DNA from 3 places in the Clostridioides sp. LIBA-2809 genome. Region 1 is predicted to be linked to each of the others. Evidence: riboswitches for the same ligand, from Rfam matches in the RefSeq annotation. Region 1 holds a riboswitch; each other region holds the start of a gene.
What was found. A riboswitch is a leader RNA that binds a small molecule or an ion and turns the genes downstream of it on or off. The one in region 1 is predicted to bind lysine.
Positions count from the first base shown of each region.

Region 1 (8,509 bases):
AAATTTTAGAAAACATAGAAATAGATGAAGATGAAATATCTTATATATCTCTACATGTAGGCTCATTTTTTGATAGACAAAAACTACTAGAAGATAAAGTTCTTTGTGCATTAATTACTCCAAATTACTATGATTTACAACTAAGAATAGTAAGAGACCTTGAAAAAAGATTTAATGAATCTATAGAAGTTATTCAAATTTTTTCAGATATTCATAATCTAGACTTTGATAGCAAAGTAGACATGGTCATCACTACCTTACCAATTAATAATAGATGCCCCATACCTTTTGTATATATAAATCCTTACCCAAATAGAAAAGATTATGATAATATCCAAAGTAAATTTATTCAAATCAAATATAGAAAAAACATACTTACTGTACAAAATCATTTAGAAATGTACTTCAGTGAGTCTTTATTTATGAAAAATATATATTTAGATAGTGCTAAAGATTATATAAAATTTATGGGAAATATTCTGCACAAAAATAAATATGTTAAAACTACTTATGTAGATGATGTTCTTATAAGAGAAAACATGTCTTCAACTGCTTTTAATAACAATGTAGCAATTCCTCATAGCATGAAAATGGATGCTTTAAAAACTGGTGTCTGTTTAATTGTCAATGATAAACCAGTTAAATGGGGTGAGGAAAAAGTACAAATTATAGCCATGATACCCATAAATGAAAATGAAAAAGAAAAATTCAATTACATATTCGAAAGCTTTATTGAAATACTGTCTGAGTGGAATAATGTTAAAGAACTTACTAAAGCAGATAGCTATAGTAGTTTTATGAATAGAATAGCTTATCTTATTCAGAATATCTAAATACATGTATTTACAATATATATTGTTAAAACTATTAATACAAAATAAAAAAGCTATTACACTAAAAGTCTAAATTTCTACGTGATAGCTTTTTTTTCATAATAGCTTTCTTCTTTAATTAATATATCTTATTTTTATTACTTATTTCATAGTTATTGTACACTAGTTATAAGATTAAATATTTGTATTGTTGTGGCAGTCATATTATCAATGGCAGTTTCTTTATCCATTGCTTCTTCTATTGTCATAGCCCTATTTACTATAGAAAAATAAGCATCTATCCCCTCTTCATTACACTTAACTGCATCTTCTGTTGTCGCTCCAGCTAAACCTATTACTTTTGCACCATATTTTTTAGCTAATTTTGCAACTCCTATTGGTGCCTTTCCCATAGCAGTTTGATTATCCAATCTACCTTCTCCCGTTATAACAAAATCTACACCTTTTAATTCTTCCTCTAATTTAATCTCTTCTAATATTATTTTTATTCCAGATTCTAACTTTGAATTTAAAAATGCTAAAAACGCAAAACCCAGCCCTCCTGCTGCTCCTACCCCTTCCACATTTGCTATATCTTTGTCTAAGTCATTTTTGACTACATTAGCAAAGTTTCTAAGCCCATTATCTAACTCTTCAATTATTTCTGCTGTTGCACCTTTTTGAGAGCCATATATATGTACAGCTCCATTTTTCCCAAACAGTGGATTGTTTACATCACAAGCTATTTTAAAATTACATTCATCTAGTACTTTTAATCTATTATCTATTTTTATATGTCTTATTTCATTTAAAACTTTTCCACCTAATCCTACTAGTTTGTTATTTTCATCATAAAACTCAAATCCTAAGGCTTGAAGCATACCTACTCCAGCATCATTGGTGGCACTTCCTCCTAAACCTACTATAAAGTTTCTACATCCCTTATTTATTGCTTCCTTTATTATTTCTCCAACACCATAAGTTGTAGTGTATAAAGGATTTCTAAGTTCAATTGGAACCAATGTCAGTCCTGATGCTTGAGCTATTTCTATTATTGCTGTATTTGTCTCTTTTAATAATCCATATGTTGCATTTACTTTTTTAACTATTGGACCAGTAACTTCTATGATTTCTTTTTCACCATTCATTCCTTGAACTAAAGCATCTACTGTTCCTTCTCCACCATCTGCAAGTGGTAATATCTTTACTTCTGCATCTTTTTTAACTTTTAATATTCCTTTTTTTATTGCATTCGCTGCCTCTATTGAAGATAAGCTTCCTTTCAAGGAATCTATAGAGATTAATATTTTCATATTTATCTACTCCTTATTTTATTATAAGAATAATTTCATTTTTATTTTATACCCTACATCTTTCTTTGTATATAACATATACTATTTATCTTATTTTTATTTTGTAAAAATACAAATATATATTAAATAGATTTTCGTTTGTAGAACTATTTACGTAATTATTATCATACATGTTTCTCTTTATACACCCAAATTGGTTATAGCAAGCCTTCACTTCCATCATATAAAAAAGGTATTACCAATTTTTAGGTAATACCTCTTTGTTTTATTTTCAATTTAAATTAATTTAAGTGATTTTTCTTAATCTCATCAAGTAGCCCATCTTCCAGATAAATCTCCAATGCACAGCCCACCATTGCCTTTACTGATTTATGAAGTTTATCATAAGCTTCCTCAGAATTTGCATAATTTAGAAACTCTTTTTCATGAACATATACCATTGGATTTATATCTAAAGCTATTTCTGTATACATAGTAGGACAAACTTGACTTACATTACCTATATCTGTAGAACCTACTGGCCCATCTTTCCCTTCTAGTATATCTGTTATACCTGCTTCGATTAAATTGTTTTTTGTTATCCTTTGAAGTACTTTATTGTTTATTATATTGTCAAAAGAATTTTCAAAATATCTATAAGAAAGTTTAGCTCCTGTCATTAACTCTGCTCCTTTTGCACAGTTTATAACTTTTTTAGTTACTTCATCTAAATAACTTCTTTCAGCAGCTCTTACAAAAAACTTACAAGCTGCTTTTTCTGGAACTATATTTGGGGCTTCTCCTCCATTTGAAACTATACCATGTATTCTAACATCTGATTTTACATGTTGTCTTAAAGCGTTTATTCCAGCAAAAGTAAGTTGCACTGCATCCAATGCATTAACTCCCATATGAGGATGACTAGCTGCATGTGCTGATACCCCTTCAAAACTAAACTCTAATGAATCTATTGCCAAAGCCTTGCAGTTTATATTATTGAACGCTTCTATATGCATCTGATAGCTTACATCAACATCGTCAAAAGCTCCTGCTTTAACTAAGTCACATTTTCCTCCTGTTGTTTCTTCAGCTGGTGTCCCTATTAATACAATTTTTCCTTTAAAATGTTCTTTTAACTTACTTAATACTATACAGGCTCCTAGTGTAGATGCCGCAATCCAGTTGTGTCCACAAGCATGACCTGGCTCTTTATCTTCTCCATATCCAGGAAGTGCATCATACTCAGCTAAAAATGCTATAGTAGGACCATCACTATCTCCTAATTCTGCTCTAAAAGCAGTATCCATATTGCAGTACGGATAAGTTGTATCAAATCCATATTCCTTCATTTTCTCTACTAAGTACTTTGATGATATATATTCTTCTTCGCCTAGTTCTGGGTTATTGAATATAAAATCACATACTTCTTCAATTTCTTTTCCAAGTTCATCCTCTATCTCATAAGCTCTTTTCTTTACACTCTCTATCATAACTTACCTCCTATTAGAATCCTAGATATAATCCTATTGTCAAGAATACCATTACAAGAATTGTTAATACTACCATTAGAGGAACTACGAATCTAACCCACTTTGACCAAGGAATATTAGCTACTGCTAGTGCTCCCATTAAAACACCTGATGTAGGTGTTATTAGGTTAGTTACACCTATACCAAATTGATAAGCTGTAACTATCATTTGTCTAGATACATCAACTAAGTCTCCAAGTGGTGCAAGTACAGGTATTGTAAGTGATGCAAGTCCTGATGCTGATGGTATTAAAAATGCTATTAAACCTTCTATCAAGAAAGTTAAATTTATAAATATAGTTTTTGGTAGTCCATTTAATAAATTTGCTGCAGAATTTAAAATTGTATCTATTATAAATCCATTTTCTGCTATTATTACGATTCCACGTGCAAATGCTATACATAACCCAGCTGTCATTAAATCTCCTGCTCCACTTATAAATGAATTAACTATTTCATCTTGTTTAAGCCCTGACGCTATTCCTGATATTATACCTATTGCTGTAAATATCATTGCAATCTCAGTTATATACCATCCTAACCTTAAAACTCCAAATATCATAATTGCCATACCTATTACGAAAATTGCTATTACCATGGCTTCTCTTTTTGTAAATTCTTTTATGTTTGTATCAGTATTAGTCATTGATTCTTGATTTAGTGATATATCGTGTACTAAAGACTTTTTAGGGTCTTTTTTAACTCTATTGGCATACATCATAACAAATCCTATGGATATAGCCATATATATTATAAACATAACAACTCTAAACTCTATTCCAGAACCTGGTGTTATTTGTGACAATGCCTGTGCTATTCCTACAGAGAAAGGATTAGTAGTTGCCGCTCCAAATCCAGCTGTTGCTCCTATAAACACTGTTGCCACCGCAGTTAATGAATCATATCCCATGCTGGTCATAAGTGGAATAAATATCATATAAAAAGGTAATGTTTCTTCACTCATTCCAAAAGTTGTACCACCAAGACCAAACAAAATCATTGATATAGGTATTATTAAAAATTGAAACTTCTTCATTTTATTTACAGTGTGTGCTATAATGGCTTCTATTGCACCTGTTTTGTTAACTATTCCAAAAGCTCCTCCAACTATCAAAACAAATCCAACTACTTCAGCTGCATCTATAAATCCCTTTATAGGAGCTGAAAATACATCAGTAACACCTTGTGGATTTGATGGTGCTTTTTCATAAGTTCCAGCTACAACAACTGACCTTCCATCTATATCTACCCTTTCAAAATTTCCACTTGGTACTATCCAAGTAAGAACTGCCATTACCACTATTAATAAGAATATTATAGTAAGTGTCTGTGGCATACTAAACCTCTTCTTTTTTAAACTGCTCATTTGTAATCTCCCCACTTTTTAAATTAAAATATTTTATTATTGCATCCCTTTTCTATCCTATTTTGCATAGATGTAAAAAAGCTCAACATGGATACATGTTGAGCTAAATGTGCTAAATACAACATACCTACATCTTCCCTTTATCTTATCTAAGATAGCTCTCCATCAAAATTCGGGCTGATTTTGATGACAGTACTGTACTTATTAAATACAGTCCCAGCACTAGCTTTGGACACTAGCACTTCGGCACTTACTCCTTTTATATTGCTTCATTGGTTTCCGACCTCTTCAATATTAATCTTAGTAAATGCAACCTCTACCTCAATCTTTTTATTAGATGAGGTAATGCTTATTAAATTTTATTTATTGTAAATAATTGTAGCATAATATGTCGAGATTGTAAATATTTTCAATATAATAATACTTACATTTAATGACATTGACAAGTTTAATTTATACTATTCCAGTATATAATTATAACTTTAGTTTTATGTTTAAAAATATATTTATCTTCTCTTTTTTCTATATTATCTATATATTTATCTACCACTTCACCAAAATTAATCTTTTTATTTAATTCAGTTTCCATTTTAAGATGTATATCTTCTATGCTATCAAATTCAATTTCATTTTCTACATCAATAAACTTTGTGTCTGCACATATATTCAAAGAATGTAGTATATTTGGAATATATATATAATCTGGGCAGGTTCTATCTTTCTCCCCTAAATCAATATACAAGTCATTGAATAATGGCTTTTGAATAGTCCTTACTATAATTACTTTTTCTTTAGCCAACTTATTCATTTTATTCAAGGCATCTTTAATATTCCAAATTCTATAAAGTGAATTCACAGATAAAATGTAGTCACTGCACTCAATATTGACATCTTCCCACTTACCTTGTACTGTGTTTATATTAGTTATATTATGTTCCCTAATCTTTTGTCCAAGTACATCAAGCATATCCCTTGAAAAATCATTAGCAGTTACGACCTTGCATTTTTTAGAAAGTGGTATAGTAAATTTACCTGTACCTGCACCAATTTCTATAAGATTTTTTCCTTCATCTATTAATTTATCAATAAAATCAAATACTTCTTTTGAATAATCATAAAGTGTTGGATTATCATCATACTTATGAGATAATTTTTTTAAAAATAGTCTTTCCACCTCATCATCAAATGCTCTTTCCTTTGCATATCCTTCTTTATTTTCAATATACTCATGCAATTTTTTTTCGAAATCTATATCTTTATAATACATGATTAATCTTCCTTTCTAAAAATGTTAAGGTTGAGATTTATCATTTTCCATAATCAAAGTAAACCACTTTTACTAAATTAATGCTATATTAATTAAGTGCTTAACTAAATAATTGATTACTCTGCTCTAAAAATTAATAAAATTCTCAATAAGCTCTTTAGTGTAAGTATGCTTTGCACTTTTATATAATTCTTTGGAACCTATAATTTCAACTATCTTACCATTTAACATAACTGCAATTTCATCACTAAATTCCTTTACTAAGTCTATATCATGAGATATAAATAAATAGGTTATATTAAATTGTTTTTGAGCTTTTTTCAGAACTTGTACAACTTGAGCTTGTACAGATACATCTAACATTGATGTAGGCTCATCCAATATTATAAATTTAGGCTTTAATAAAAGGACTCTGGCTAAAGCAACTCTTTGTATTTGTCCTCCACTGACTTGATATGGGTATCTAGTTAAGATTTCCTCGCTAATTCCAACAAAACTTAAGTATTCCTTTATATATTCTGTTGATTTATTCTTCTCATAGATTTTATGAATCTTTAATGGTTCTACAAGGCTATCATATATAGTTTTCTTAGGACTTAGAGCTGAATCTGGATGTTGAAATATTACTTGCATCTCTTTTCTTAAATTCCTCATCTGAGAAAAATTATAATTACTTATATTTCTACCATTAAAATAAATTTTACCTCCATCAGATTTAACAAGTCTTAAAATAATCCTTGATAAAGTTGATTTTCCACATCCACTTTCTCCTACAAGACCCAAGGTTTTTCCTTCTTCTATTTCAAATGATACATCATCTACTGCCTTAACTATTTTCTTATTAATTATTCCGCTCCTAAATTCCTTATAAAGATTACAAACTTTTATCATAAATAAAACACCTCACCTTTGAGCCATTTACATCAAATAGCACTGGCTCATAATCAGAACATGATTTTTTTGCAACTTTACATCTTTGAAAAAATCTACATTCTTTTGGTAAGTTTATTAGACTTGGTGCTATCCCATCAATAGGCATTAATTTTTTATTTGGCTGTGAATCAATTAGACCTTTTGTATAAGGATGTAAAGGGGTATTAAATACACTATCTTTAGAACCCCTTTCTATGATTTTCCCTGCATACATAACCATAACTTCATCACAAAGTTTTTTGGCTAACATTAAATCATGAGTTATAAGTATCATGCTAACACCCATATTACTTCTTAAATCACAAAATACCTCGTATACTTGTTTTCTTATTATTGCATCTAGCCCTTTAGTTGGTTCATCTGCAATTATCCAGTTTGGGTTTAGTGCTGTCCCTATAGCTGCCAATACTCTTTGGCTCATTCCTCCACTTAGTTGGAAACCATAAGAATTGTAAATTAAATCAGTATTTGAAAATGAAAATTTTCTTAATATATCTAAGCTCTTACTCTTACATGAGCTCTTTTTTTCTTTTGCATGATAATAGAAAAGTTCATTAATATGACTTCCTATCTTTAATATAGGATTGAAAGAACTCGATGGATTTTGTGGTATTAATGCTATCTTTTTTCCTCTAATTTCTCTGAGTTCTTTTTCCTTAAGTTTTAATAAATCTTTGTCTTCATATAAAATGCTACCTGAGACAATTGAATTATTGGATACAAGGTTTAAAATTCCCAATCCTAGTACTGATTTTCCACTACCAGTTTCTCCAATAATTCCTGTAATTTTACCACTTTGAAAAGTTACAGATACTTCGTCTACAGCTCTCACTTTTCCTTCTTTAGTATTAAAATAAATTTTTAAATCTTTTATATTTATATCTCTGCTCATATTTTTGATTCCTTCTAAAGATATTGACTTAAAGAGTTGATTTTTTCATCAAACATATCCCTTAGCGCATCACCAACTAAATTTATACTACAACACAATAATAATATGCTAAAGCCTGGTGCCAGCAACAAATTAGGATAACTTCTAAAATGTGTTTTAGCATCATTTATCATAACTCCCCAATCTGCCTGTGGAGGTTGTATCCCTAATCCTAAAAAACTTAGCGATGCCATAGAAAGTACACTCTTCCCTATTCTTATTGTAAATAGTACTATAAATGGAGCAAATATGTTTGGAATTATATAATGAAAAATTATATGAAGATGGCTGGCACCTAATGCTCTTGCACCTTCAACATATTTTTCCTCTTTTACCTTTAGTACCTCTCCTCTAACTACTCTTGAAAACCCAGCCCAAG
Region 1 is NZ_CP197004.1:3,613,909-3,622,417, forward strand. It holds gene ACTG44_RS17100 (BglG family transcription antiterminator) at 1-833, shown strand, start outside; gene ACTG44_RS17105 (glycerate kinase family protein) at 986-2,125, opposite strand; gene ACTG44_RS17110 (M20 family metallopeptidase) at 2,407-3,594, opposite strand; gene ACTG44_RS17115 (YfcC family protein) at 3,608-4,999, opposite strand; lysine riboswitch at 5,147-5,326, opposite strand; gene ACTG44_RS17120 (class I SAM-dependent methyltransferase) at 5,448-6,266, opposite strand; gene ACTG44_RS17125 (ABC transporter ATP-binding protein) at 6,393-7,157, opposite strand; gene ACTG44_RS17130 (ABC transporter ATP-binding protein) at 7,141-8,091, opposite strand; gene ACTG44_RS17135 (ABC transporter permease) at 8,106-8,509, opposite strand, start outside.

Region 2 (8,509 bases), 190 kb from region 1:
CTAAAGTCACAGGGTTCCTGCTTCATAGAATTTTGCATACTAAAATATGTCTTACCAATTCTCCACAGGCTATCCCCGTAGTTCCTACGGTTCTTACATACGTTATTTATTTTAAACTCTTATTAGTCTTAATCCTTCTTTTAATATATTTATACTTGCATTTATATCTCTATCGTGAGTTTCATTACAACAAGGACAAATCCATTCTCTTATATTTAAATCCTTAATTTCCTCGTTTTTGTACCCACATTTATTGCATATTTGTGAACTTGCAAAGAATTTACCTACCTTTACAATTTGTCTACCATACCAATTAGCCTTATATTCTAATTGACAAACAAATTCTGACCATGACACATCAGAAATTAAGCGAGATAATTTACGATTTCTAGTCATATTCTTTACTTGTAAATCTTCTATGCAAATAATATCATTCTCTCGTATTAATTTAGTAGATAGTTTTTGTAGAAAATCCTTCCTTTGATTAGCTATATGTTCTTGAAGTCTTGCAACTTTTAACCTTGCTTTATTTCTATTTAAACTACCAATTGTTTTTCTCGATAATTCTCTTTGTAATTTAGCAAGTTTATTTAATGACTTCTGAAGATACTTAGGATTTTCTATAAATTCTCCACAACTTGAGATACAAAACTCTTTAATTCCTAAATCTAAACCTATCTGATTATTAGTATTTTCAAATGCTTCAATATCTATATAAGTACAACATAATGATACATAATATTTACCACTTGGTTCTTTGGATACAGTAGCATTAAGTATTCTCCCTTGAGGTACTTGTTTATCTCTTACTTTAACCATACCAAGTTTAGGTAATTTTATATATTGACTAAAGTACATAATATTTCCATTGGTAAAGTTAGTTCTATATGAAAATCTATTAGTTTTCTTTGATTTAAATTTAGGAAATCCTGCATTTTCTTTAAAGAATTTTTTATATGCGTTTTCTAAATCTTTTAAGGTGTTTTGTAGTGAAAATTTATCAGGTTCTTTAAGCCACTTTAATTCTCTTTTTAAATTGGTCAAATCAGAACTACACTGTTTATAAGTAAAAGTTTCTTTATCGTTTTCATAAACTTCTATTTTTTTAGCAAGATATTTATTATATACAAATCTACAACATCCAAAAGTTTTGTTAATTAACTCTTGCTGTTTTTTATTTGGATACATTCTAAACTTATAGGCTTTTTCCACTACTATCACCTCACTTTAATTGTTTTTTATGATTATTAATATACATATCCGAATAACTTCTATTTTTCATCACCCATTATAATATTAACAAACGTAATTATTTAAAACAATTATTTCGAAGGTTTTATATCTATTTTTAAATAACATATGTAAGAACCGTAAGTCCTAACTTTTATCATTTTTGAGGTTGTCGTTCACATAAGTTCGCTACTTCCTATGCAGTTCTCTTATGAACTTCTTACACTTTCATGCAAGCACAGACTATATCTTATCCTTCGGCATTATCCGTTAAGGTCTACCCACTTCCACTACCAATAGCTTGTAGTGTACTTCCCTCAAGAGGAATAGTCGTTGAAGTTTCTCCTACTTAGGAGCTTACCTGCTGATTGCCCATTTTAAAGTACTTAGGGTTTAACCTTATACCATCTAACCAATTTTTTCTACTTTCGTAACTTTCACACTTAGGTTTATTTCATCCTTATGTTTTAGTTTGGTTAGCTTTAGGGGTTTCCAGCAATTCAAGTAGTATTAGATAGGTTCTATCCTATCTCTACATATAAGTTTCCCTATATGCTGACTATTTTAGCTACTAACTCACGACTAAAGTCACAAGTGTGCGTAGCTATTTTTTAATCAAAAAGTAACAGTTCATAAAACACCATCAATTTGTTTTAATATATAAACCTGTATTTGTTGTATTTTTATATGATATTTATCTTCTATATACAAATATATACAAAATTTTTTTACATACAAAAATATCTTATTTTTTACATACAAAAAATATCCTTTGACTTTCTTCATTAGGTTCATCAAAAGTAAAATCTCCATAAGATTTTATATATTTAAACCCAGATTCTTTAAGCATATCAACTATTTCATCTTCAGTATACGCCCTTTGTTGATGTACTTCTTCAAATCTTTCAAACTTTCCATATTCATCTTTAATAAAAAATGTAAGCTCCATTTCAATTAGATTTTCTTCATCATCAAAGTAATTTTGCCACATATAGGCTATATCTTCTCTATTTTCACCGTACATATTATTTCCTAATATATTGGCTAATTTATAAAATGAGCTTATATCAAATATAAATATTCCATCTTTTTTTAATAATTCATATGTCTTTGAAAATACATTTTCCAAATCATCATCATAGGTTATATAGTTGAATCCATCACAAGCACAAAGCACACAATCTAAATCAGATATTTCAAAATCTAGTTCTGATATATCTTGTTGAAGTAAAACCAATTCTACGCCTTCTTTTTCTGCTTTTTCTCTTGCTACACTAAGCATCTCATCAGATATATCAATGCCAGCTATATCATAATCTTTTTTAGTTAATGGAATTGTAAGATTACCTGTACCACATGCCAATTCCAATATATTTTTTACTTTTACACCTTCACCATCTATTATATCTTCTATATATTTAACCCAGCCTTCATAATCAACTTCATTCATAAGTTCATCGTATACAAACGCAAAATCGCTATATTGACTCATCCTTTTTATTCTGCCCCTCCACAATCTTTTTCAGCCTCTTTTTGCGTGATGTAAGCATACCTCCGATTCTTCCAGCTTCCTTAGCTGTAAGACCTGCCCATCCACGTTCTCCAACTTTGTCCATAAGACCTAGTTCTGAGGCTATCTCATATTTCATTATATCATCATTTGTCAATATTTTAGTATTCTTGCCATTAGTTATCTTCTTTTCTCTTTGCATATTTTCTTTCAAAAAAATCACCCCTTCTTATTTGTATTTTTGTCAATTAAAAGAAATTTATACAAATATGTAAGGGGTATTTATCAATTCACATCTTTTTAAATTTAAGTATCTCTACTTTTTAATATTTATAAATTACTTCTTAATTTATAGCTTCTTTATATTTCAATAATTTTGCATAAACATTCAGTGCATTTACACATATCTTTTCATCAAAATTAAAGTTTATATTATGAAGACCATTTACAAATCCTTTTTCCTCATTTTTTGAACCTAACATAAAAAATAAACCTGGAACTTCTTTTTGATAGTAAGAAAAATCTTCTGATATCATAAGTGGCTCCAATTCCACAACAGTATCATTTCCAACAGCTGATACAAATTCTTGATATAAATCCTTGTCATTTTTAACAGCAATATAATCGTCTATGATATTTATATTAACCTTACAGTTATAAGCTACTTCAAACCCTCTAGCAAGTTCTCTAACTCTAAGTTTCATTTTCTCATACACTTCTGGGCTGAAACATCTCATAGTACCTTCCATCTTTATGTTCTCAGCTATTATATTTCTTCTAGCCCCACCTTCAATTCTACCAATAGTCAACACTGCATTGTCTATTGGGCTTATATTTCTTGATACTATAGTTTGAAGTGAACTTATAAAGTTTGAAGCTATTACTATCCCATCAATCCCATTTTGTGGCATAGCACCGTGCCCACTTTTAGACACTATTTCTATATCAATATCTCCTATTTGAGCCATAAAGTATCCTTCTCTTGTACCAACATAACCTTCAGGTAACTCTGGATATATATGAAGCCCATATATTTCATCAACATTATATTTTCTAAGCACACCTTCATTTATTAAAGCTTTTGCTCCCCCTGGCCCTTCTTCTGCTGGTTGGAATATGAATACTATATTATCATTTAGCTCTTCTTTATTGTCATTTAAATACTCAATTAACCCAAGTAATATAGTAGCATGTCCATCATGACCACATAAATGTTTTACACCCTCTTCGCTATGAAGCCCATCTATATCAGCTCTAAAAGCTATATCTTTTTTAGGTCTTTTACCTTCTATTATACCTACTATACCTGTTTCTAAATAAACTTCATATTTAATTCCCAATTTGTCAAGATAATCTCTTATGTACTTTGAAGTCTTATATTCTTTTCTTCCAATTTCTGCGATTGGGTTTAATGCCTTTCTATGTTTATAAAGTTGCTCTTGTAAATATGATGCCTCTCTCATGTAATCTCCTCCAAATTCTAATTTATTAAAAAATATTTCTATATCTCTCATAATTAAAATATTATATAACAAACTATACTAATTAAAAGTAAAAAATTAAATTTAATATAAAAATATTTTGCATTATTAAATAATTCACCATTAATAATAATTCCCCTGTTTCATAAATCAAAACAGGGGAATTATTAGTTAAAAATTTTATTTTTTAGCAAGAGAAGAAATGTTTAGCAAGTCCACCCTTAGCAGTTTCTTTATACTTATCCATCATGTCTATACCAGTTTCTTTCATTGTTTCAACAACTTGGTCTAAGGAGACAGAATGTGAGCCATCAGTTAATAATGCATAATTAGCTGCATCGTAAGCTCTTTGAGCTGCCATTGCATTTCTTTCTATACATGGAATTTGAACGTATCCATATACAGGGTCACAAGTCATTCCTAGATGATGTTCAAGTGCTATTTCTGCAGCATATTCAATGTGGTCTATAGTACCACCTTTTAAGTATGCTACTGCCGCTGCTGCCATAGAACAAGCTGCACCAACCTCACCTTGACACCCTACCTCTGCTCCAGATATTGATGCATTAGTCTTTATTATATTTCCTATTATCCCAGCTACAAGTAGAGCTTCGATTATTTTTTCGTCATCATACTTATAAAAATCTTGCATTGCAAAGAATATTCCTGGAATTACACCAGCAGAACCACAAGTTGGTGCTGTAACTATTATATTACCAGAAGCATTTTGCTCTGACGCTGCCAGTGCATATGCGTATACAAGCGTTGAGAAATTCTTATCTTTTTGGTATGCATTATAAAATGTACTTGCTCTTCTTTTTAATAATAGTTTACCTGGTATTATCTCATCTGTGCTTAGTCCATCATCAATAGATTTTCTCATAGCATCTTTTATAGTTGTTATATAATCTTTTATGTCTTTTGGTTCACATTCCAACACAAAATCTACTAAAGTCTTATTATTTTCCTTACACCATTTTACTATTTCATCCATAGTATCTAGGTGATATATACTGTTACTTTTGCTATTTCTCTGACCTTCTTCTGCTATAGTTCCTCCACCTACAGAGTATACAGTCCATTCAGCTGTTACATTTCCTTCTTTATCTAAAGCTTCAAACTTCATTCCATTTGGGTGAAAATCTTTTATAATATCTTCTTCCCAAACAATTTCAACTTTTTTAGGTGCTATAGTTTTTTCAATTATATAGTCAGTTAAGTGACCTTTTCCTGTAGCTGCCAAACTACCATATAATATTGCTCTAAAACTTTCTGCATCTGGGTTTTCATTTTTAAATCTTTCTGCTGCTCTTTGTGGCCCCATAGTATGAGAACTTGAAGGCCCACTTCCTATTTTAAAAAGTTCCTTTAAAGTATCCATATTATTCCTCCTAAATTTTCCGTATTATTACTTATTATTAGATTTTACGCACATATTTATTATAACCTAAATATATTAATTATTAGTTATTAAATTCGCATAAAATTTATTTTTTATTTCCATTTTGGTATATTTTATTAAATTAATATGCATATTTTGAGAATAAAACATTTATTTCAAATTTTTGTAATATTAATATAATATAAATATCTTATTTAAACAGTTAAGATATTAACTATACCTATTAAAATTAATTAATTTGTACTATAATTATTATTGTACTTAAAAAATTAAATTTAGATAAAAAAGGAGATTTGATTATATGTTATTTAAAGGTTCTGCTGTTGCTTTAGTTACCCCATTTACAGAGGATAATAATGTCAACTTTGAAAAATTAGGTGAATTAATCGAATACCACATTGAGAATGACACAGATGCACTAGTTGTTTGTGGAACAACAGGTGAGGCAACTACTATGAGTGAATCTGAAATTTTTGCTGTAATAAAATATACAGTTGAAAAAGTTAACAAAAGAATACCTGTTATAGCAGGTACTGGTTCAAACAATACTATGTTGTCTGTTCATATGAGTCAAGAAGCTGAAAAATTAGGAGTGGATGGTCTTTTAATAATAACTCCTTACTATAATAAGACTAATGAAAAAGGTCTTAAACTTCACTTTGAAACAATAGCAAATAGCGTTAAGTTACCAATTATTTTATATAATGTACCTGGAAGAACTAAAGTAAATATAAAGCCATCTGTTGTGGCTGAACTTGCTAAGATAGATAATATAGTTGCTGTAAAAGAAGCTAGTGGAGATTTAGCTCAAGTTGCAGAAATAGCTAAATTAGTACCTAAAGACTTTGCTATATACTCCGGTAACGATGATACTATCTTACCACTATTATCATTAGGTGGAAGTGGTGTTATCTCTGTACTTGCTAACATATGTCCTAAAGAAACACATGATTTAGTAACTAAATTCTTTGAAGGTGATATTGAAGGCTCAAAAAAATTACAACTTGATATGGATGCTTTAATTGCTGCCTTATTTATAGAAGTAAATCCAGTGCCAGTTAAAACTGCCATGAATATTTTAGGTTTTAATGTTGGAGATTTAAGACTTCCTCTAGCTGAAATGGAAGAAACTAATCTAAATGTATTAAAACAAGAAATGACAAATTTTGGATTTAAATTTTAGCAATATTTATATAAATAAGTTGATTTTTTCTTAAATATGTATTATTATTAGAATAATCAAATTTTAATATCCTATTAACCTAGGGTAGAGGTAGCTGTAACTAAGAGTATCCAATAGTAGCTGGCAGGCGTTAATGATTGGAAAAAGGATTTACAGCCGAAGAAAATATTTCTTGCAATTATATTTTCTGGGATTACACATAACATGTGTAATACTGTCACTTATATTATGAGTGATGAGCTACAGGGTTTACTTTGAGTGATAAATTAGACGTACAAAGTATACCTTTGTACGTTTTTTGTATATAATTAAAGTTGTTAATATAATATTAAAGTTTTTGGATATATAAAAATATTAACATATCTTACTTGTATAACTAAAATCAAATAAAATAATGTTTTAATAATTTAAAATTGGGGTGAATTTATATGAAAAAAGTAAATGTAGCGATAGTTGGTGCTACTGGAATGGTAGGTAGAACATTTTTAAAAGTATTAGAAGAAAGAAATTTTCCAATAGAAAATCTATTTTTATTCTCATCTTCTAAATCAGCTGGTTCTAAAGTAGTATTTGGTGGTAAAGAATATATAGTAGAAGAATTGAAGGAAACTTCATTTACTGATAGAGGTATACAAATAGCATTATTCTCTGCTGGAGGAAGTATTAGTGAAAAGTATGCTCCAATAGCAGCATCAAATGGAATCTTAGTAGTAGATAACTCTAGTCACTGGAGAATGGACCCAGATGTACCTTTAGTAGTTCCTGAGGTAAATCCAGAGGCAATAAAAGAACACAAAGGCATAATAGCTAATCCTAACTGCTCTACTATACAAGCTATGGTTCCTCTTAAAGCACTTGATGATAAGTACAAAATTAAGAGAGTAGTATACTCTACTTACCAAGCTGTATCTGGTTCTGGTGTTAAAGGAGTTGAGGATTTAGAGCAAGGAATGAATGGTAATCCTACTGGATTCTACCCTCATCAAATCTCTTACAATTGTCTTCCTCATATAGATTCATTTACTGAAAATGGATATACTAAGGAAGAAATGAAAATGGTAAATGAAACTATGAAAATACTTGATAACTATGACTTAAAAATAACTGCAACTACTGTAAGGGTTCCAGTAAGAAATGGTCACAGTGAATCTATAAATGTTGAATTTAACAATCCATTTGAGTTAGAAGATTTGGTAAAAACACTTGAAGAAGCTCCAGGTGTTGTAGTAGTTGATAATCCTGCTAAGAATGAATATCCAACTGCTGTAGAATTTGACAATAGAGATGAAGTATTTGTTGGAAGAATAAGAAGAGACTTTAGTGTTGATAATGGTGTAAATCTTTGGGTTGTTGCTGATAATATAAGAAAAGGTGCTGCAACTAATGCAATTCAAATAGCTGAAATGGCTTTATCATACGATTTAGTATAATATGCAAAATTGTATAAATATATAATTTTGTAAAATATTAATAATAACACAAAAACAAGCATTAGAAGTAACTGTAATATAAAACACAAAAATAAAAAAGAGGGGATTGATTTTATATGATATTTAAAGGTTCTGCTGTTGCTCTAGTTACACCATTTACAAAGGATAACAAAGTTGATTTTGACAAATTAGGCGAATTGGTTGAATACCAAATAGCTAATGGTACTGATGCTATAGTATCTTGTGGTACTACTGGTGAAGCTAATACTATGA
Region 2 is NZ_CP197004.1:3,801,922-3,810,430, forward strand. It holds gene tnpB (IS200/IS605 family element RNA-guided endonuclease TnpB) at 112-1,221, opposite strand; gene ACTG44_RS17960 (class I SAM-dependent DNA methyltransferase) at 1,976-2,722, opposite strand; gene ACTG44_RS17965 (alpha/beta-type small acid-soluble spore protein) at 2,709-2,954, opposite strand; gene ACTG44_RS17970 (N-acetyldiaminopimelate deacetylase) at 3,085-4,203, opposite strand; gene ACTG44_RS17975 (L-serine ammonia-lyase) at 4,409-5,602, opposite strand; gene dapA (4-hydroxy-tetrahydrodipicolinate synthase) at 5,925-6,806, shown strand; lysine riboswitch at 6,884-7,057, shown strand; gene ACTG44_RS17985 (aspartate-semialdehyde dehydrogenase) at 7,235-8,236, shown strand; gene dapA (4-hydroxy-tetrahydrodipicolinate synthase) at 8,353-8,509, shown strand, end outside.
Region 2: linked by a shared signal. The riboswitch ahead of ACTG44_RS17985 (aspartate-semialdehyde dehydrogenase) and the one ahead of ACTG44_RS17115 (YfcC family protein) in region 1 are both predicted to bind lysine.

Region 3 (8,509 bases), 1.4 Mb from region 1:
ATACAAAGCTGAGATAGATGATGGTTATTTAGATGTAATTATTTTTAAGGGAATGCCAATTCCAAAATCAATACCAGTTTTGATAAGTGTGCTTAGAGGTGATTACTTAGATCAATATAATGGAAATGAAATACTGTACTTTAAAACTAAAAAAGTATATATAGAATGTGAAGATTCTCTTATAACAGATATTGATGGAGAAAAAGGTCCAGATTTTCCTCTTAGCATAGAATGTATAAAAGATGGAATAGAGGTTATGGGGATTAGTAGTGAAAAACGTTAATGGTTTAAAGTAAATTATAAAAACTCAAATAAAAAATTACTTCTAACTAAGGTTATTTATAGTAGAAGTAATTTTTTATTTAAGTCTTCATTTTTTATTGTAAGATTATTTAGCAGGTTTAAAGGAACTTTTTAGAGGAACTATTCTATTAAACACAAGTTTTTCATCAGTTGTATATTTGTTATCTATACTAAAGAATCCATTTCTAACAAATTGGAATTTATCAAAAGGTTTAGCATTCTTTACTTGTGTAGGCTCAACAAAACCTTGTAGTATTTCTAATGAATTAGGATTTATTTGTTCTAAGAAATGCTTACCTTCATTTTCAGGCACATCATCAAGAATTAATGGTTCAAATAATCTAAATTCACATGGTATAGCTGATTTAGCATCAACCCAATGTATTGTAGATTTTACTTTACGACCTGTAAATCCAGAACCACTCTTAGTTTCAGGGTCATAAGTTCCATGTATTTCAGTGACATTTCCATTTTCATCCTTAACTACATCAGTACATTTTACGAAATAAGCACCTTTTAAACGAACTTCATTTCCTGGGAAAAATCTAAAATATTTCTTAACAGGTTCTTCCATAAAATCATCCTGCTCTATATATAATTCTCTAGAAAAAGGAACTAATCTCTTTCCTTGAGATTCATCTTTAGCATTATTTTCTATTTCAAGCATTTCAATTTTATCTTCTGGGTAATTAGTTATAACTAGCTTTAAAGGTCTCAAAATTCCCATAGCAAGAGGTGCTTTTGGTTGTAGATTTTCTCTTAGGAAATAATCAAGCATTTGGCTATCTACTGTAGAATTAACTTTTGATACCCCTATTTCACTACAGAAATTGCGTAATGCTTCTGCTGTATAGCCTTTACGTCTGATACCAGATATTGTAGGAACACGAGGGTCATCCCAACCATCAACAACACCTTCATCTACAAGTTGTTTTAATTTTCTTTTACTCATAACAGTATTGTTTATATTAAGCCTAGCAAATTCTATCTGTCTAGGTACATTTTCCATTTCACACTCTTTGACAAACCAATCATAAAGAGGTCTTTGGTCTTCAAATTCTAGAGTACATATAGAGTGAGTTATTCCTTCAATTGCATCTTCAATTGGATGAGCAAAAGCATACATAGGATATATGCACCATTTATCTCCTGTATTGTGATGTGTTGAATGAGATATTCTATATATAATTGGATCTCTAAGGTTTATATTTGGAGAAGACATATCTATTTTAGCTCTTAATGTTTTTTCACCATCTTTAAATTCACCATTTTTCATTTTTTCAAATAAATCAAGGTTTTCTTCAATAGTCCTATTTCTATAAGGACTTTCTTTTCCAGGTTCAGTTAAAGTACCACGATATTCTCTCATTTCTTCTTGTGTCAAGTCACATACATAAGCCTTACCTTTTTTTATTAATATTAAAGCTCTTTTGTACATTTCATCAAAGTAGTTAGATGCAAAATTTAACTCGTTCCAATCAAATCCCAACCACTTAACATCTTCTTTTATAGATTCTACATATTCAACATCTTCTTTTAATGGATTTGTATCATCAAATCTTAAATTAGCTTTTCCGTTAAATTCCTTAGCTAATCCAAAATTAAGACATATACTTTTTGCATGACCAATATGTAAATATCCATTTGGCTCAGGTGGAAAACGAGTTATTATACTGTCATGTTTTCCTGTTTCTAGGTCATTTATAATAATATTTTTTATAAAGTTAGATGAGTTCGTTTCATTTGACATATTTTATACCTCCTATTTAATTTGCTTATAATACAGTACACTACACTGTATTGCATAATATTAATTTTAATCCAAGATTAGAAAAAAATAAAGGTGTAATTAAGAGTATTATGCAAAATATTAACTTTTATACTAAATTTATGTTTTTTACAGTTTATTTACAAAAAATGAGATTTGTTGAATTAATCCTCAAAAGACTGTATTATAATATGTATATTGTTAAGAATATTATGTGAAGTTAGTTATCTAAATTTATTTTAAATCTGTTGACAGATTTGTAAAGGAGACGATTATGGGAAAGGTTGCAAAAATTTTATTGAGTTTGCTTGTTATTGCTTTAGTGTTTATAGGTATTGTTGTATACATCTTGACACCAAAAGAGAGATATGATGTTAGTTCACAAAATAATGAAATTATAGATGAAGAATACTTGTCAAAAGGTTCATATATAAATTCCATGGAGGTAGTAAAAAATCCACTTAGAATGGTTGGAAAAGTGTCTGTTTCAGAGGATGAGTTTAGAAATTTAATATATACATTAATGCAAAAGCATGGGATTAAAGAGCTTGAAAATAATTTTGTTGAAATGAAAGATGGAAAAATAAAAGTAGCAGGACCATATAAGGTACTTGGATTAATAAATAGCCAATATGAGCTTGAGTTAAGACCTACTTTAAAAGGAGAAAATCTAATTGTGAGTCTTGAAAATGTGAAACTTGGTAGATTCAAGATAAGTGATAAGATGTTAGAAAAAATATTAAGTAACTATAATAAAAAAGTTCCATTTGAAGTTAATGGAAATAAGATTACTTTAGAAAAAAGTTATCTTTATCCAGTGACTCTTAAAAATATATCTATAAAAAAAGGAAATATTGACTTAGATATGGAAGTAGAAATAGATTTGAAATCACAAATAAATGGGGCATTAGGGTATTTGAAAGATTCTGGAAAGGCTCAAGATATACTAAATCATTTAATTAATTTAAAGAAAACAGCTGTTGGTTAAAAATATAGAAAACTTATATTTATATTTTTATTATATTTTATATAATATTGAAGTACTTTAAAATCAAAATTTGTAAAATAACATTTATTATGTTAGAATATTTTATGATATTAAGTTATAAGTATGTAATATTATTTAGTTACTAGATTGGGGGGAAATGATGAATAAAGTCTATATTGTAACAACATATACAGGAACTTTATTATCTTACTTAATAAGGAATATAAGTAAAAAACTGTATACACATGTGTCAATATCACTAAATGAAAATTTAAAGCCAATGTATTCTTTTGGGAGATTAAATCCAAGAAATCCGTTTATTGGTGGATTTGTTGAAGAAAATATAAATCAAGGATTATATGCTATAAGAAAAAATACTGTGTGTAGAGTATATTCATTAGAAGTAGATAATTTACAATATGAAAGTCTATTTAGAAATATAAAATTAATTAGTGATTATAGAGAAGATTACTATTATGATATAATGGCACTGATATATTTGCCAATGAATATTTATAGACAATCTGAATATAAATATGTATGTTCAAACTTTGTTGCTGATATGTTAGAAAAAAGTGAGATAGACATTTTAAATAAACAAGCATTTGAAGTAACTCCAAATGATTTTTATAATTTATCTGGTCTAACCTTGGAATATGAAGGTTTATTATCAGAATATAATTCTAGACAACATTCTTATGTATCAAAAATTGCAAACATCTAAAAATTTATTTTAGAGTTTATCATATAAAAACTATTGCTAGATAATTAGGCTGAAGATAGTAGTTTAACTTCGAGAGGATTAAGAATTCGTAAATCTTAGTTAAAACACTTTCTTCAGTTTTTAAGTTTCTGTGATTATTTGCATTTTTATAGTATTTTTGGGGTATATAGATTAGATATAATTAAATAAAATAGATATATAAATGTATAAAGATATCTTAACATATAAATAAATATGATAAATATTTATTTTTTGTAAATATATGGATATAATAGTAATAATAACATTTTGTAGAGAGGAGTATTAAATGAAACGATATCTTAAAACATATGGAGTTGCACTAATAATTGTAGTAATTTATGCATTTATTAAATTACCTGTACTTAGATTAGATTTCACATCTTTATTTTCAGTAGGAATAATTTTCTTTGTTGTGGCAGGAATATTGGATATGATGTTGGATAGAAATGAAAGAACATCTAAACTTGCCAAATATAATTTTTCAATAGCAATAGCTTTACTTGTGTATATTGTAGTTGTACCTTTTATAGCCTCTACACCTGTGTTTCATGCAAAGGCATATAAAGAACTATTAGGAAAAGTGACTGAAAGTAAATTTACTGATGATATTAGTCCTGTTAGTGTAAATGACATTCGTCTTGTAGATGAAGATATGGCCATGAAATTGGGTGATAAAAAGCTTGGAGAAGTTCCAGCTATAGGTAGTGTGTCAAAATTAGGAAAATTCCATATACAAAATGTGGATGGAGAGTTGTACTGGGTAGCACCTCTTGTTCATAGAGACATAATTAAATGGGTGACATCTTTAAGTGGTACAAGTGGTTATGTAAAAGTATCCGCAAGTAATCCTCAAGATGTTCAATTAGTTCAAGAAATAGATGGAAAGCCAATAAAGATAGTATACCAACCAGAAGCTTACTTACATCAAGATTTACAAAGACATTTATATATACATGGTATTGTAAATGTCGGTATGACAGATTTTACCCTTGAAATAAATGATGAAGGGAAGCCTTATTGGGTTGTAAGTTTATATGAGCATAAAATTGGTTATGGAGGAGCAAATGCTACAGGAATAGCCACTGTTGACGCAGAAACTGGAAAAATAAATGTTTATAATGTTAAGAATACACCTAAATGGGTAGATAGAATCCAGCCACAAGAATTTATAACAGACCAGATTAAAGACTGGGGTGTTTATGTTAATGGATTTTTAAATTCTGTTATATCAGAAAAAGGAGTATTAGTACCAACAGAAGGAACATCACTAGTTTATGGAAATGATAATAGGTCTTATTGGTATACAGGTATAACATCTTCTGGTGGAGATGAATCTACAATTGGATTTATGTTAGTTGACTCTAGAACAAAAGAAGCTAGATTATATAAACAACCAGGAGCTACTGAGACAGCTGCGATGAAATCAGCTGAGGGTAATGTTCAAGAAAAAAATTATGAAGCAACATTCCCTGTAATGTATAATATATTAGGTCAGCCAACATATGTATCATCATTAAAAGATAAGGCTGGTCTTGTAAAAAGAGTTGCATTTGTATCTGTTGAAGATTATAATGTGCTTGGTATAGGTGAAGATAAAAACGAAGCATTAAGAAACTATAAAGATTCATTAGAGTCTAAGGGAAATGATTTAAAACTTGATAATGACTTAAAAGACGAAGTCATAGAAGGTACAGTAACGAGAATAAGCCCAGATGTACGAGGCGGAAATACTAATTATTATGTAACTTTAGATTCAAATAAAGAAATAATATTCAAGGCCACTTCAAAAGTGTCTAGTGAATTGCCATTGACTCAAGTTGGAGATAAAGTTAAAATATCGTATTCAAAAGAAGCATCTGGTGTAATTGAAATGTCAGAATTTGATAACCTAAATATTGCAAACTTTGAAGACAAAAAAGCAAAAGAGGGAACAGGAACTGACGAAAATACAAACTCTCAAGATTCTGGAAATCAAGAGAATGTATAGTTTAACTTAAAAAGTCTGAAAATAGTATTTAATATGTTAATAGCTAGTTTTTATAAAATTTATTTTTATAAAAACTAGCTATTTTATTTCAATTCTTTGTAAATTTAATGTCATAAAATTAATATAATATTAGTACAACTTTGCAAATAATACTTCAAGGAGAATGTACTATGACAAATATGGAAAAAGAGATATTGCTTTTAATTAGCAGGGTTAGATGTGTTACAGAAGCTCAATTTAGAAAGATTTATGGAGACCAAAAGAGATATAATAAAAAAAACTTTAAAAAAACTTTGAGAAAAATGTGTAGTGAGTATACATTAAAAAAATATCCTTGTGATGTGGATTATTATAATTATAAAGACCTCTCATATGTATACTATTTAAATGGTAGTAAACTTTTTAAGGGAGATGATTTAATAAAGGCTCTAGTAGGGTCAGAATTAGTTGTTAGAATCAATACTGCAGGTTGTGATGTAAAAAGATTCTACCGAAATGTTAGTGTGGATGATATGAAATATGATTTATTTATTGAATATACAGACCAATTTGGTAATATAAAACAAGTTTTAGTAGATGTTGATTTAGATAATGAAATAGATATTTCTAAATATGAAAATCTTTCTAGAAAGATAGATAAATCTACAATTCCATTTTTTAAAGTGCCAAACGTTTTGGTAGTTACGCCAGATAATCTATCTGAATTAAATGACTTAGAGAGATACGATAATGAGTATAGCATAAATTTTATAGATTTAGGGTTAAATAAACTATTTAATTGTATATAAGCTAATTTTAAAAAAGAAGACTATGGATTTGCCACATTTTGTAAAATAATTGTTGCAATATTATATAGAATGTGATAAAACTATATTAATAAATTAATTAAAAAATAATGAGCCTAGGGTAGAGGTAGCTATATTCAATAGTATTCAATAAGAGCTGGTAAGTGTTGATGATTGATGAAAGGGTCTATAGCCGAAGAAAATTTGTTGACGGACGGATTTTCTGGACTTATGCATAATATGTATAAGGCTGTCACTTTTAAAGTGGTGAGCTACAAGGTTACTTGGTCTATGAGATTTACACGTCCAAAGTATACCTTTGGGCGTTTTTATTTATCAAAATTTAACTTGAGGGGGAAAAAGCATGAGTATAATTGTTCAAAAATATGGTGGAAGTTCAGTAGCAGATACTGATAAAATAAAATCAATTGCAGAAAATATAATAGAACGAAGAAAAGAAAATCCACAAATGGTGATAGTTGTATCTGCCATGGGTAAATCTACTGATGAATATATAAAATTGGCTAAAGAATTGAGTAATGAACCTAGTAAAAGAGAATTGGATGCATTGATGTCTACTGGAGAAATGATTTCAGCTTCTTTATTATCAATAGCATTAAATGCACTTGGATGTAAGGCTGTAAGTTATAATGCTTATCAATTAAATATAAAAACAAGTGGTCTTCATGGAAAGTCTCAAATTGATGATATAAATGTAAATAGAATTAAAAATAGTTTAGATGAAGGAAATGTCGTAATAGTAACTGGATTTCAAGGAATCAATGAAGATGGTGATGTAACTACTCTTGGAAGAGGTGGTTCAGATACATCTGCTGTAGCTCTTGCAGTCAAATTAAATGGAAAATGTGAGATATATACAGATGTTGATGGAATCTATTTTACAGACCCAAGAAAATATTCAAAAGCTAGTAAACTTGATGAGATTGAATATGAAGAAATGCTTGAATTAGCAAGTTTAGGGGCACAAGTAATGCACTCAAGAAGTATAGAACTTGCACAAAAATATGGTGTTGAAATTTATGTTGGACGTACATGTGGTACAGTAAAAGGAACATATATAAGAGGGGGAAAAGACATGAAATTAGAGGATAAAGTAATAACAGGATTAGCTACTAGTGATGATGATAGTTCTATAACAATAAAAGATTTTAAAGCAGAAAATATATCTAGTTTATTTGAAGATATAGCAACTATTGGAATAAGTGTAGATATGATAAGTCAAACTGCACCTATTTTAGATAAGATAAGTGTATCATTTACAGTTCCAAAAGAAGAACTAGGTGAATGTAAAAAGATAGTATCTAAATATACAGATGAAGAACATGTAGTAATTGATAATAATATCACTAAATTTTCTTTAGTAGGTCTTGGTATGAAAAATACTTCTGGAGTTGCTGCTAAAGTATTTAAGATATTTAATGAAAATGGTATAATGATAAAACTTATAACTACATCAGAAATTCGTATAACTTGTGCTATAAATTCTGATGATAAGCAAGTAGCTATAGAGAAAATAGCAGAAGTATTTAATATATAAAATTTGGGGAGGATATTATGAAACTTCATGGAACTATGACCGTAAATGATAATGAATTATATATTGGAGGAGTGAGTTGTTTAGAACTTAGTAAAAAATATCAAACTCCACTTTATGTATTTGATGAAGCTTTAGTAAGACAAAACTGTAGAGAATATGTAGAATATTTTAAAGCAAAAGATGGAAAAAATAAGGTTGCTTATGCAGGTAAGGCTTTTTTACCTCTTTACATGTGTAACCTTATAAATGAAGAACAAATGTGCCTAGATGTAGTTTCAGGAGGTGAATTATATACAGCTTATAAGTCAAACTTTCCTATGGAAAAAGTTTTCTTCCATGGAAATAATAAGACTAAAGAAGAAATAAATATGGGAT
Region 3 is NZ_CP197004.1:2,232,416-2,240,924, reverse strand. It holds gene ACTG44_RS10810 (YegS/Rv2252/BmrU family lipid kinase) at 1-283, shown strand, start outside; gene ACTG44_RS10805 (glutamine--tRNA ligase/YqeY domain fusion protein) at 389-2,053, opposite strand; gene ACTG44_RS10800 (hypothetical protein) at 2,346-3,059, shown strand; gene ACTG44_RS10795 (hypothetical protein) at 3,220-3,783, shown strand; gene ACTG44_RS10790 (hypothetical protein) at 4,091-5,791, shown strand; gene ACTG44_RS10785 (hypothetical protein) at 5,962-6,579, shown strand; lysine riboswitch at 6,691-6,859, shown strand; gene ACTG44_RS10780 (aspartate kinase) at 6,941-8,134, shown strand; gene lysA (diaminopimelate decarboxylase) at 8,152-8,509, shown strand, end outside.
Region 3: linked by a shared signal. The riboswitch ahead of ACTG44_RS10780 (aspartate kinase) and the one ahead of ACTG44_RS17115 (YfcC family protein) in region 1 are both predicted to bind lysine.